Regions from separate parts of the Endozoicomonas sp. ALC013 genome, predicted to be linked through region 3. Evidence: predicted binding sites of a transcription regulator. Region 3 holds the regulator's gene; each other region holds the start of a gene.
What was found. The regulator sigma-54, encoded in region 3, starts transcription at its own class of promoters, with help from an activator protein. The targets are predictions, from matches to a motif close to TGGCACNNNNNTTGCTNT.
Positions count from the first base shown of each region.

Region 1: a site for sigma-54 is predicted at 1,717-1,734, ahead of ACO6V1_RS18585 (urease accessory protein UreD). Genes of this name have one in related genera too.
Region 2: a site for sigma-54 is predicted at 3,104-3,121, ahead of ACO6V1_RS11280 (sugar phosphorylase). Genes of this name have one in related genera too.

Region 1 covers NZ_JBLYNS010000127.1:7,724-12,474, forward strand. Annotated here, with positions in the region: gene urtB (urea ABC transporter permease subunit UrtB) at 1-48, opposite strand, end outside; gene urtA (urea ABC transporter substrate-binding protein) at 116-1,345, opposite strand; gene ACO6V1_RS18585 (urease accessory protein UreD) at 1,792-2,682, shown strand; gene ACO6V1_RS18590 (urease subunit gamma) at 2,713-3,015, shown strand; gene ACO6V1_RS18595 (urease subunit beta) at 3,025-3,360, shown strand; gene ureC (urease subunit alpha) at 3,357-4,751, shown strand, end outside.
Region 2 covers NZ_JBLYNS010000050.1:19,285-24,035, forward strand. Annotated here, with positions in the region: gene galU (UTP--glucose-1-phosphate uridylyltransferase GalU) at 1-764, opposite strand, end outside; gene ACO6V1_RS11270 (hypothetical protein) at 987-1,745, opposite strand; gene ACO6V1_RS11275 (hypothetical protein) at 2,122-2,880, opposite strand; gene ACO6V1_RS11280 (sugar phosphorylase) at 3,178-4,751, shown strand, end outside.
Region 3 covers NZ_JBLYNS010000064.1:5,164-9,914, reverse strand. Annotated here, with positions in the region: gene ACO6V1_RS13020 (hypothetical protein) at 1-730, shown strand, start outside; gene ACO6V1_RS13015 (PTS sugar transporter subunit IIA) at 870-1,319, opposite strand; gene hpf (ribosome hibernation-promoting factor, HPF/YfiA family) at 1,347-1,661, opposite strand; gene ACO6V1_RS13005 (RNA polymerase factor sigma-54) at 2,038-3,501, opposite strand; gene dcuC (C4-dicarboxylate transporter DcuC) at 3,811-4,751, shown strand, end outside.

The sequences.
Region 1 (4,751 bases), on a different contig from region 3:
AAAGCGTGCTGGCAGACTGTGAACCATCTGCCGGAAGTTCTGATTCATAATACATCCTTATATGTCCCTCCCTTGCGGGATAGGGAGGGCCTGATCGTTACTCTATCTTTATAAATCAGTAGTTCTGGCCGGAGCAGACGCCGGTTTCCAGGTTATAGTTGCCGCATTGAACCGGTGCCGACCAGTCGGCAACAATTTTGGAACTTTCCGGCAGAAAATCGGTCCAGGCGTCGCCAATAACGCCACCTTTGGTTTCCCAGACAATCTCGAACTGACCATCATCCTGAATTTCACCAATCAATACCGGCTTGGTCAGATGGTGGTTGGTATTCATCACCGCTGTGCCACCGGTCAGGTTAGGAACGGTAATGCCATACATCGCTGAACGCACTGAATCAACGTTGGTGGTACCGGCCTTCTCAACCGCCTCAACCCACATATTGAAGCCGATGTAAGTGGCTTCCATCGGGTCATTGGCAACTCGCTCTTCATCCTTGATAAAAGACTGCCATGTTTCAATAAATTCATCGTTGGTGTCACTTTCAGCACTCATGAAATAGTTCCATGCCGCCAGGTGACCTACCAGTGGCCCGGTATCAATGCCGGAAAGTTCTTCTTCACCCACCGAAAAAGCAATCACCGGAATCTCTTCAGCCGAAACCCCCTGGTTTCCCAGTTCCTTGTAGAATGGAACATTGGCATCGCCATTGATGGTGGAAATCACCGCGGTCTTTTTACCGGTATTACCAAACTTTTTGATATCAGAAACAATGGTCTGCCAGTCTGAGTGACCGAACGGCGTATAATTGATCATAATGTCAGCATCTTTGATGCCTTTGCTTTTCAGGTAGGATTCCAGAATTTTGTTGGTGGTTCTTGGATAAACATAGTCGGTACCGGCCAGAACGAAACGGGTGACCGCACCCCCCTCTTCGCTCATCAGGTAATCCACCGCCGGAATGGCCTGCTGGTTGGGTGCCGCGCCGGTATAAAACACATTTTTCGAGGACTCTTCCCCTTCATACTGAACCGGGTAGAACATCAGACCATTCAGTTCTTCCACCACCGGCAGTACCGATTTGCGGGACACGGAAGTCCAGCCGCCAAAAATAACATCGACGTCTTCTTTAACCAGCAGCTCCCTGGCTTTCTCGGCAAACAATGGCCAGTCCGAGGCCGGGTCAACGACCACTGCCTCCAGCTTCTTGCCAAGCACCCCACCATTTTTATTCTGCTCTTCCACCATCATCAACACGGTATCTTTCAGCGTGGTTTCACTGATGGCCATGGTGCCGGAAAGGGAGTGAAGCACCCCAACCTTAATGGTGTCTGCAGCCTGAGCCATTACTGACCATGACAGTGCGGCAGTAGCCACCGATGCCGTTAAAAAGTTCCTGGATAGTTTGTTTAACCGGTTGTTCATAGCTTCCCCGCTGTCGATTGTTCGCTGTTCGTTTCCTGAACAGGGGATAGCAAGAGGTGTGCCATGGTCAGTTTCAGTGCTTGCGCCATGGGAAAGCTGGCTGGGAAAGAGAGCCTCCGCCCTGAATTTTCCAGACCGGCAGGCATTTGCCGGAAACAACAGGGGGTACGCCATATTTTGGCGCGCCTTGCAGGCACATTAACTGATGCCGCACCAAATCAAGGCATTCATAATGACCATTTGGTCAGGTATTATGTCGGCGACAAGTGACGTATTCAGTGAAATACTGTGTCTGGCACAGGTTTTGCCATTGATCAAAAAGATCACCAATAAATGATCCCGGATAAGAACAAGCACAAGGCTGTAATATGCAAGCATCATCGGGTGAGACAGAGAGCAACCAGAGCAGCAGGCCTGATAGCGCCGAGGTATCGTCGTCGGGTTGGCGTGCCGGGATAGACGTAGAACTTAAACACCTGAATGGCCGTACCCTGATGGGGAGAACCCGCCATTATGGGCCGCTGCGCATTCAACGCCCTTTCTGGCCGGAAGGCAAAGACCTGACCCATCTTTATATTCTGCATCCTCCCGGTGGCCTGGTGGCCGGAGATGAACTGGTACAGCGCTTTGCCATCAGAAAAGGTGCCCATGGGCTGGTCACAACCCCGGCTGCCGGTAAAGTCTATTTCAACGGCAATGGTCAACTACAAAAACAGACAACGCATATCACGGTCAGCGACTCAGCCTCCATGGAGTGGCTGCCTCAGGAAACCATCCTGTTTAACGGTGCCATTACCGAGCTTGATACCCGCATTGAACTGAGCGGCAATGCGCTCTTTGCAGGCTGGGATATTATCTGTCTGGGTCGAACCGCCAGCGGCGAGCAGTTTGCCCGAGGGCAACTCACCCAGCATCTCACCCTGACCCGGGACAGCACACCGCTCTACCTTGACAGGCTCGATTTTGCTGCCGGGTCTGCACTGCCCATGTCCCTTCTGGGGCTCGATAATCACACCGTCTTTGGCACCTTTCTGATCACCCTGGAAAGCCCGCCAGACTTACCCGGCCTGCACAGCCAGCTGGTCGATAAAGGCTGGCACCGGGTAACCGCCATCACCTGGCGGGCCGGTGTGTTTATTGTGCGTTACCTGGGCGATTCATCAGAGCAGGCCAGAACCATTTTTACCTGGATTTGGGAAGCTGAGAGAGAACGATTCAATGGCCGCAAAGGGTGTCGGCCACGCATCTGGAATACCTAAATTAACGAATAATTAAAGCAGGATCTCACTATGGAACTTACCCCCCGGGAAAAAGACAAGCTGCTTCTCTATACCGCAGCACTGGTTGCCGAGCGTCGTTTAGGGCGCGGGGTCAAACTGAACTACCCGGAAGCCATCGCGCTGATCTCCATGCATATCATGGAAGGTGCCCGTGACGGTAAAACAGTGGCCCAGTTAATGAATGAAGGCCGTGAAGTGATTACCCGTGAGCAGGTGATGGACGGTATTCCGGAAATGATCCACGAGGTTCAGGTGGAAGCCACCTTCCCCGATGGTACCAAGCTGGTCACCGTCCATAACCCCATAGCCTGAGGATTGATCATGATACCAGGAGAAGTGATTGCCTCTGCCGACCCCATTGAGATTAACGTCGGCAGGGAGACCCTGACCCTCTCGGTGGCCAATACCGGTGACCGTCCTATCCAGGTGGGTTCCCACTACCACTTTTATGAAACCAATCCCGCCCTTGCTTTTGACCGTGAGCAGACCCTCGGGTTTCGCCTGAATATCCCGGCAGGGACGGCTGTCCGTTTTGAACCCGGCCAGGACCGACAGGTCGAACTGGTTCGCTATGCCGGCAAACAGACCATTTACGGATTCCGTGGCGAGGTGATGGGCACACTGCCAGAACCAAAACAGCCGGGAGAAACACAATGACCATCAAACGTACGCAGATGGACCGGCAAACCTATGTGGATATGTTTGGCCCCACCGTAGGCGACAAAGTTCGTCTGGGGGATACCGAACTGTTTATCAGCCCCGAAAAGGATTACACGGTCTACGGGGATGAAGTGAAATTTGGCGGTGGCAAGGTAATCCGGGACGGTATGGGACAAAGCCAGCGGCCCGGCGCAGAGGTTGTGGATACCGTTATCACCAACGCCCTGATTCTCGACCACTGGGGTATCGTCAAGGCCGATATCGGTATCAAACAGGGTCGTATTGAAACAATTGGCAAGGCGGGTAACCCGGATGTTCAGGAAGGTGTGGATATTATTATCGGCCCGGGCACCGAGGTGATTGCCGGAGAAGGGCAGATCATTACCGCCGGTGGTGTCGATGCCCATATTCACTTTATCTGCCCCCAGCAGATTGAAGAAGCCCTGACCTCCGGTGTCACCACCATGCTCGGTGGCGGCACGGGGCCTGCCACCGGCACCAATGCCACCACCTGTACGCCCGGCACCTGGCATATCAGCACCATGCTCAAAGCCGTGGACAGCCTGCCCATGAACATTGGCTTTCTGGGTAAAGGCAATGGCAGTCTGCCGGAAGCCCTGGAAGAACAGGTGCTGGCCGGTGCCATGGGCATGAAACTCCATGAGGACTGGGGAACCACACCGGAATCTATTGACTGCTGTCTGACGGTGGCTGAGAAATACGACATTCAGGTGGCAATCCATACCGACACCCTGAACGAATCCGGTTTTGTGGAAGACACACTGGCTGCCTTTAAAGGTCGGGTGATCCATACCTACCACACGGAAGGAGCCGGTGGTGGCCATGCACCGGATATTATTAAAGCCTGTGGCGAAAGCTATGTACTACCATCGTCGACTAATCCGACACGCCCCTACACCGTCAATACGGTGGATGAGCATTTGGACATGCTGATGGTCTGCCATCATCTGGACCCCAATATTCCTGAAGATGTGGCCTTTGCCGACTCCCGTATCCGCCGGGAAACCATTGCGGCGGAAGATATCCTCCATGACCTGGGCGCTTTCAGTATGATCGCCTCAGACTCTCAGGCCATGGGACGGGTCGGCGAAGTGATCAGCAGAACCTGGCAGACCGCCCATAAAATGAAAGTGCAACGGGGACTGTTGCCAGAAGATAGCGATGCCGGGGTGGATAACTTCCGGGTTCGTCGCTATATCGCCAAATATACCATCAACCCCGCCATTACCCACGGTATTGCCCACGAGGTCGGCTCCATTGAGCCGGGTAAACTGGCTGACCTGGTGCTGTGGAAACCGGCATTTTTCGGCGTTAAACCGTCACTGGTGATTAAGGGGGGTGCTATCGCAACGGCACCGATGGGCGAC
Region 2 (4,751 bases), on a different contig from region 3:
CAGTCAAATCGCCTGCCCTGAAATTTACAGGCAATCACACAACCACTTCTGGCCTGAGACAAAATGGCATCTGTCAGTTGTACCTCACCGTTTTTTCCCGCCTCGGTGTTGGCAATAATGTCAAAGATATCGGGGGTCAGAACGTAACGGCCAATAACCGCAAGATTACTGGGAGCCTCTGAAGGCGCAGGTTTTTCCACCATATCCGTCACCCGGATCAAATGCTCATCCAGGGCCTCCCCGGCAATTACTCCATACTTTTCGGTTTCTGCCGCGGCCACTTCCTGTACCGCAAGAATCGTACATCGGAACTGCTTATAGAGATTGACCAGCTGAGCCATCACCGATGGCCCCTTATCATTGACACAAAGGTCATCCGCCAGAATGACACCGAAGGGCTGATCACCTATTAATGTCTGACCACAGGCAATGGCATGCCCCAGCCCCAGCATCTGATTCTGCCGGGTATACGAGAAGGTACAGGCAGACATCACATCCCGGATCGACGACAGTTTCTCCTCCTTGCCACTACCGGCAATCTCCGCCTCCAGTTCATAGTTAATATCAAAGTGATCCGGTATCGCCCGCTTATTCCTGCCATTAACAAAACCGAGATCCGTTAATCCTGCTTCCATCGCCTCCTCTACCCCGTATTGAATCAGCGGCTTATCAACAATGGGCAGCATTTCCTTGGGCATGGATTTGGTGGCTGGCAAAAAACGTGTGCCATAACCGGCAACAGGAAAGAGGCATTTTGTAATCATTCAATAACTCCGTTTATCACTTGATCTTGAATGCGTTAATACAATGCAGTTCCCATGCCAATGTTACAAGGCACAACTCATATCAAGAAGGTAAAGAGTGTGAATCAGAGCTTTATACAGTTGCTATTTCAGGAGAGGCATTTTGCAATAGCAGGTTCCGGTTTGCTTCTTCCGAAGCTTTCTTTATAGTCGGCCCAATCGTTGGGCGGAACCTGCTCTTATCTAATCAGATGTAATACTTATACCCATTTGCCTTTTAGGGTCAGTGTCAGTAGATGTACAGATTATCAACATACCTTTTTGGAGGTCGTCTTCATTGCGAAAAAAGACGAGCGGATTGTAGCCGGTTATGGCATTTGCCTCTCTCAGGTGTTGTATCACACTTTCATGCTGTAAATTTCCCATGACAACTAATCCAGCTGCAATGAAAAAATCTTTCTCAAGCAGACCGGAATGTTTGCCCCAACTTTGTGGATCGTTATTAGATTCACCCATTACTTTACTGATCCAGGGATAATGCTGCATGCTAACCAGTTGTTTCACACTTTCGATAACTTCAGCTATTTTACAGATTTTGATATCTACACGATTATCTTTGTCATAGAAATGAGTTAAATCATGGCCTGATTGCTCTGCTTCGTCTCGGCTATTGACCTCCTGAAATTTCAACCGCGGGTATTGATAGATAACCTGATGAATAAATCTTTTAAGAAAGTCTTTATGACTTTCGTCCTGTGCCTGTGTAATATAGAGAGGCTTTCCAATGGTAGCGACTCCCGGGTATTCGGATATCAGACGCTCAAGCAATTCTTGAACACTCAACTTCTCTTCTATGTCACCTTGGTGAAGTTTGATATGACTCAGCTGTCTTGTGACCAGCCTAACCAGTCCTAACCTGCTGGGAACGGCTTGATCATAATCTGGAGGAGGGGATTTATCAGCAGGATCAACATTTGGTGAACCAGTTGGTGTGACGTTCATTTTTTCTTCCTGTTATCGGGGTCGCAATACACAAAAGTTAAGGGCTGCAATTATGGCAATTGCCTGGCGCATATTACAAAATTGCCAAGCATGATTTTTGACCATTCTGACAAAAAATAGTTCAAAACCTTAAAGTGATATATCGCAAAAAAGTTGGAGATAGCGGGGAATGTCACTATCATCATTCCGTAAAGGCGGGGCGAATAATATGCCAATGTTACATGGCACAACTCATGCTCCTGATATTAAGAACGTGAATCAAAACTCCATAACGCTGCTATTTCAGGAGAGGCATTTTGCAATAGCAGGTTCCGGTTTGCATCTTCCGAAGCTTTCTTTATAGTCGACCCAATCGTTGGGTGAAACCTGCTCTTATCTATGACTTCTGCTTGATAGATCGAATGAATATACCCATTTCCCTTTTGGGGTTAGGGTCAGTAGATCTACAGATTATCAACATACCTTTCTGGAGGCTGTCTTCATTGCGAAAAAAGAACAGCGGAGAGTAGCTGGTACGGGCATTTGCCTTTTTCAGTCGTTTCATCACCCTCTTATGCGATAAATCCACCACGTCAGCTGATCCGGCTGAAATGAATAAATCACCGTTAAGCAGACCGGAATATTCGCCCCATTTGTGTTGATCTTTTCTTAAATGATCGATCCAGGGATATTTGTACATACTGGCCAGTATTTTCACACTTTCGATGACTTCAGATATTTTACAGATTTTGATATCTACATGATTAACTGTGTCATAGAAATGAGTTAGATTATGGCTTGATTGCTCTGCCTCATCTCGGCTATTGACCTCCTGAAATTTCAACAGCGGGTATTGAGTGATAACCTCCAAGATAAATCTTTTAAGAAAGTGCTTATCACTTTCGCCCGGTGCTCGTGTAATACAGGGCGGCTCTTCAATGGTGGCGGCTCCAGGGTATTCGGATATCAGACGCTCATACAATGCTTTAACACTCTGCTTCTCTGCTTCGTCACCATGGTGAAGTTTGATAAAACTCAGTTTTTCCATGACCAGACTTACCAGGCCTGACTTACTGAGAACGGCTTGAGCATCAGCTGGAGGGCCGGGTTTAAGGGCAGTATCAAGTTGTAATGAACCTGCTGGTGGGACATTCATTTTTTCTTCCTGTTATCGGGATGCACAATACACAAAAGTTAAGGGCTGCCATCATGGTTATTAAATGACGCATATTGCAAAAATTGCCATGTGTAATTTTTGACCATTATGACAAAAAATAGTTCAATACCTTAAAGTGATATATCGCGAAAATTTTTTAGATAACGGGTTATATCACTATCATATACCCGTAAATATGGTCGAATAATATGCCAATGTTACATGGCACAACTCATGCTCCTGATATTAAGAACGTGAATCAGAACACCATAACGCTGCTATTACAGGAGAGGCATTTTGCAAAGCTATCCCCCTATCTTTGCGTCATTTCATCAATCGCTATCCAGGCTTCTTCACATCCCTTATGGTGATCAATCGGATGACCTCGCCAGTATCATCGTCCGCCGGGTTGAGTACTTTCTGCACAACCATGAACCGAAAAGTTTTGACGCCTGGTCAGAGCAGGATATCTATCTGATCACTTATGGCGACAGCCTCACAGAGCATGGGAAACCACCACTGAAAGTACTCAGTGAATTCCTTGGCAGGCACATCCGGCAGCTGATCTCCACCGTGCATATACTGCCTTATTTCCCCTACAGTTCTGATGATGGATTCTCCATCATTGATTATCTGCAGGTTAACCCTGCTCTTGGTGACTGGAATAACGTCAGGGCCATCGCTGAGCGCTATCGGTTAATGACCGACCTGGTTATCAACCACGTATCCCGGGAAAGCCTGTGGTTTGCGGATTTTGTCAGCGGCATCCAGCCTGGGCGGGACTACTTTATTGAGGAAGATCCATCCACAGATCTCACCATGGTCACCCGCCCCAGAAACTCCCCCCTGCTGGTTCCCACCCAGACACGCCGGGGAACCCGCCACGTCTGGGCCACCTTCAGTGAGGACCAGATCGACCTTAACTTCAAAAACCCGGATGTACTGATAAAAATGGTCGATATTGTGCTTTTCTATCTTGCCCGGGGTACCAGCGTAGTGCGTCTTGATGCCATAGCTTTCCTATGGAAGAAGCTCAATACAGCCTGCGTACATCTGCCGGAAACCCACGCCATGGTCAAAGTAATGCGGCTGATTATTGAACAGGTTCGCCCCGGTGCATTACTGATAACCGAAACCAATGTACCTGACCCGGAAAACTTCAGCTATTTCGCCCGGGGCGATGAGGCGCATTTGGTGTACCAGTTTGCACTGCCGCCACTGATACTCCATGCACTAAACCGGGGCACAGAAAAATACCTGGCGCACTGGGCAAGGGCATTACCGGAATACCCTGAGGGTTGCACAACACTGAATTTCACCGCCTCCCATGATGGCATTGGGCTGCGACCGCTTGAAGGGCTCGTCCCCGACAGTGAAGTCGCCGAACTGGTGGACAGCATGCACCGTTTTGGCGGGTTCGTCAGCATGCGCACACTACAGGATCAAAGCGAAAAACCTTATGAGATCAATATCTCTCTATTTGACGCCATGAAAGGCACACGCCGTGGCGAGGATCACTGGCAGGCACAACGCTTTCTCTGCTCACAAATCATTATGCTCGGCATGAAAGGTATTCCGGCCATCTATATTCATAGCCTGCTGGCGACTCCGAACGATATTGTCGGCGTTGAACGATCTGGCCGCACCCGATCCATCAATCGCCGTAAATGGGATATTGAAGAACTGCGCACAGAACTGGAAAACCCCGTCTCAATGCAGAGCATGGTCTTTAAAACCCTGAAAACCATTATTGGAATTCGCCGAAAAGAGCGCTGTTTTCACCCGGACTGCCCTCAGCAAATCATTGATATCGCACCGGGCATTCTGGCCTTTTCCAGGACTGAGCCCAAAACGGACAGAAGCCTGGTTGC
Region 3 (4,751 bases):
TGATACCGTCAATACCCAGGATGAAGCTGTCGCTGATACCGTCATAAGCCAGGATGAAGCTGCAGTGGTGGCTGATGTTGTCAAAAGCAAGCGTAAACCTACACCTGTTGCTGATTGTGTCAAAAGAGTGCTTGAAGCTAAAATTGCTACAGTTGATGTGATGAAAGCCAGAGGGCTGGCCCTTCAGCCTGACAGGGCTAAAATGCTTCATGATCTTAAGATTGTACAACGCTTACGAGGTGTTGTTGCACCGATTACACCACGTACCGCAGAGAGTTCGCCTTGCTCCGGGCAGGATAGTTACGATCTTTCCGGGCTTCACCGTGCGAGTACTGTCTTCGCTGAAAAAAGAGATAAAAAAGCCTTGGAGAACATTGCTGAAATTGAAAAGAAACGAGCTGAGGTTGAAGCCAACAAAGCAAAAGAAAATTTTGCCAAGGAAAAAAAGGCTTCATATAGAAATAAATTAATAAATCCTGGGTTAAAGTATGGCAAAGATTGGGTGGCCTACAACTTTTCACGAAAGCAAGAGTCTACTGAAGTGCAGAAGGCCAAAGAGGCCAGGGACATCAAAATGGCCGAGGATCATAAGCGACAGGATTCTCAAAGCCCTGTGTCTGAAACCCCGATTGTTCCATCAACTGTTTCGCCAGTCACTAAAGAAGATCCAAAGGCCGACAGGTATGCAGCAATTCGTGAGCTTGATGAGCAACTTAAGGTTCAACGGTAATTGGCTAAAACCCTGTAAGCCGCAATGCATTTTGTCCGGGACTCAAAGAAGTGTGTTAACAACAAAAGATAAGAGCATTGTGATCAGTTGAACCTTTCAGGCCATCATTACCTATGATGGCCTTTTTTTGTCACGTTATTCACTGTTCACTCATAGTACGATAGAGCATTGTCGTATTGGTAGCCGAACGTATTTTCTGAAGGGTCAGGGCAGAATGAAATCGCCCGGCCAGCGCCCTTAAAATTTCAAGATGTTCCTGGTTTTCGCCTTCTGGCACGATCAGCGCGAATACCAGATCAACGGGCTCACGGTCCACCGCATCAAAATCAACCGGTTCCGCCAGTCGTATAAAAAGACCGATAGGCTCCGGGCAGGCTTTGCAACGACAGTGGGGAATAGCCACGCCATCACCCAGTCCGGTGGTGCCAAGACGCTCCCGGGCAACCAGCGCTTCAAACAGTTCTTTGGCATTGATTTCGGGGGCATCGCTGCTGATGCGTTCAGCGATAAATTCCAGGATTTTCTTTTTGCTGGCCCCGTGCACCCCGTCAAGGGTGCGCTCGGGGGTTAGGATGCGGTGAATAATCATGCTGAATAAGAATGGCAACCTGATAAATCAAAGGGCATGGCCACTGGCACCCTGTTGCCTGTCCAGGGCTTTCTCTTTTCGTTTAACCAGCTGCCGATCCAACTTGTCCGAGAGCAGGTCAATGGCTGCGTACATGTCTTCGTGCTCGGCGGTGGCATTAATCTCGGCCCCGCGGGTATGCAAAACGGCTTCTGCTTTCTGCACCAGCTTTTCGACGCTCAGGGTCACCTGTACATTGGTGATATGGTCAAAATGTGAACCAAGACGCTCCAGTCTTTTGATCACATAGTCGTGCAGAGCTTCTGTTACCTCGACATGATGCCCACTGATGTTGACTTGCATGTAACGCTCTCCTGAATCCCATTATCCAGATAATCACCAGTCCGCGGGATTTTTCGTACTGGCTGAGTTCGATTCTATCACTGTCGGTGCAGCTTGGAATGCCCTGAGACAAAAAAAACTGCTTTTTGAACGGTGTATCAACGGAGCTTGTGTAAAAAATTCCGGAACACTGTTTCAATGTGATTGATGGGCGTCCCTTATCAATACCTATCAATGACATCCAAACTCCATTCGTCCTGAGCGGAGTCGAAGGGCGTAAGCACCATGCCCTGAATAAAGACTGTGCCAATCACCTTCCGTCCGTGCATCCAAGCGGAGCCGAAGGACGCTCAGGGTAAACGGAGATTGCACACATCAAACTCCTCAAAATGATGTACTAAGGCACTAACTGCTTACGCTCATTGGATGGCGGAATATTCATGGACTCACGGTATTTGGCAATGGTGCGCCTTGCTACCTTGATGCCCTGATCCCCCAGAATCGCTGCAATTTTATTGTCACTGAGGGGCTTGCGCGGTGTCTCTTCAGCAATAAGTTTGCGGATATGGGCCCGAATGGCCGTGGAGGAACACTCCCCCCCTTCCGTGGTGCTGACATGGCTGGAAAAAAAGTACTTCAGCTCGTAAACACCCCGGGGAGTATGCATGTACTTCTGAGTAGTGACCCGGGATATCGTCGACTCATGCATCCCCACCGCCTCGGCAATATCCGCCAGCACCAGGGGTTTCATGGCTTCATCCCCTTTTTCCAGGAACTCCTGCTGATAGGTAATAATCTGGCTCGCCACTTTCATCAATGTTTCATTGCGACTTTGCAGGTTTTTCAAAAACCAGCGGGCTTCTTGCAGATGGTTCTTCATGAACACATTGTCGCGGCTGTTATTGGCTCTCTGAACCATGGACGCATAATTATTATTAATACGCAGTTTGGGCAGGGCGTCGGAATTCAGTTCCACCGTCCAGCGTTCCCTGATTTTCCGGACGGATATATCCGGAACCACATATTCGGCTTCTGTCTGATCAATGGTGCTGCCGGGTTTTGGGTGGAAGCTCTGAATCAGGCTGAGGGCTTCTCGCAGCTGGTCTTCTTTCAGTTTGGCATGACGCATGATGCTGGCATAATCACGGGTGCCAAGGGACTCAAGGTAACGGGTGAGCAGTTTTTCTGCATTGTTGAAATGGGGTGTTGAGGGCGGCAGCTGACGAAGTTGAACCAACAGGCACTCTCTAAGGTCAACACTGCCACAACCCACCGGATCGAATTGTTGCACCCGGTGTTGCAGCACATGGATCTCTTCAATCTCCAGATCGTCCAGTTGGGATTGAAGAGAGACAAACAGGTCATCCAGCGTGCAGGTTAAATACCCATCCGGATTAACCGCCTCGATGATCGCCAGACCAATCAGCCGGTCCCGGTCGCTCATGGGCACCATATCCAGTTGCCATTCCAGGTGATCCTGAAGTGACTCCACAGCGGAGGATTTTGCCAGGGGGTCATAATCATCGTCACCGCTGCTGGCCGGCAGGCTGGAATACACGTCGTCCCAGGCGGAGTCCACGGGCAGTTCATTGGGAATGCTGTCTGACCATTCCGCCATCTCCTGAGGCTCAGGTTCTGAGGCTTTTTCGCTCAGATCAACGAGCTCTTCCCGTCCTTCAGTGCTGCTGGCGGTGTCCTCTGTCTGGCTATCGTCGGACTCCAGCATGGGGTTGGACTCCAGGGCCTCCTGAATCTCCTGCTGAAGATCCAAGGTCGATAGCTGTAGCAGCCGGATGGCCTGTTGCAGCTGCGGCGTCATGGTCAACTGCTGGCCCATCTTGAGCTGTAAGGAAGGCTTCATAGGCAACCGTATACCTTTACTTCGTTGTCCGTGGAGGCTGCAGAGGCTTACTCTCCATGTGCGGCTGATTATAAACCCATAGACGTTTCTGAAACCATAGCTTTAGCAAAAAATGTGCAAAGATTGAATACGATGAAATTACGTGTGTTTTTGTGTGGCTTATAAGCGCTTTCCGCCTTTAAAGTTCGGTCATAACGACTGTCAGAATGGTTAAAAAAAACTACCCGATCATTATTTGACATTGGTCATTTACAACCAAAAGTTCAAGAAATAACCTGCGCGAAATTTAGCCATTTTCAGGATTCCCCTGTGGATATACTCATCGTCATACCCGTAGTTGCACTGGTTATATACGCCATCGTGAAGAACTACAGTGCATCAGCCTCGCTGGCTATTGCCGGTATTGTCCTGCTAAGTGCCGCCGCGTTGATGGGGATAAAAGACATTCTGCCAGCGGCCAAGGCCACCGGTTTTATCCCCTTTGACCTGTTTCAACTGATGAACACGGTATTCAGCTTCCGCATGGCCAGCCTGGGTCTGACCATCATGGCCTGTGGTGGTTTTGCCAGCTACATGTCCCATATCGGTGCCTCAGAAGCGCTGGTTCGACTGGCCGTTAAGCCCATCAGCCGTTTTCGCTCACCTTATATGGTACTGGCACTGTGTTATCTGCTCAGTGTTGTGCTGCAAATGTTCGTCACCTCGGCAACGGGTCTCGGTTTGCTGTTGATGGTGACGCTGTATCCGGTGCTGAGAAATATCGGTTTAAGCCCGGCTTCAGCGGTTGCCGTGATCGCTTCTCCGGCGGCGTTTGAAATCGGTGTCACCCAGGTGAATGCCAACTTTGCCGCCAGCCAGTCCGGACTGGAAATTACCGAATACTTCCTGGATTATCAGGCCTGGATCACCGTCCCCATGGCGCTGGTGGCGGCGGCCCTGCACTTTGTCTGGCAGCGTCGGTGTGACCTGAAAGATGGCTACAGGGTTGCCGAGCATGTGGGCGAGGGCATCGAACATACAGACGGTGACAAGAAAGACCCGGCCCCGGCATTCTATGCGCTGCTGCCCATGATTCCTTTCTTCCTGTTGTTGATCTTTTCCAAAATGATGGTGTCGTCCATCAAAATGAACCTGGTCATGGCCATGCTGATCAGCGTATTTGCCGGCATGTTCTGTGAAGTGATCCGTACCCGGAAAATGAAACAGTCCCTTGATGGCTTTGATCAATTCCTCAATGGTATGGGTGCTGT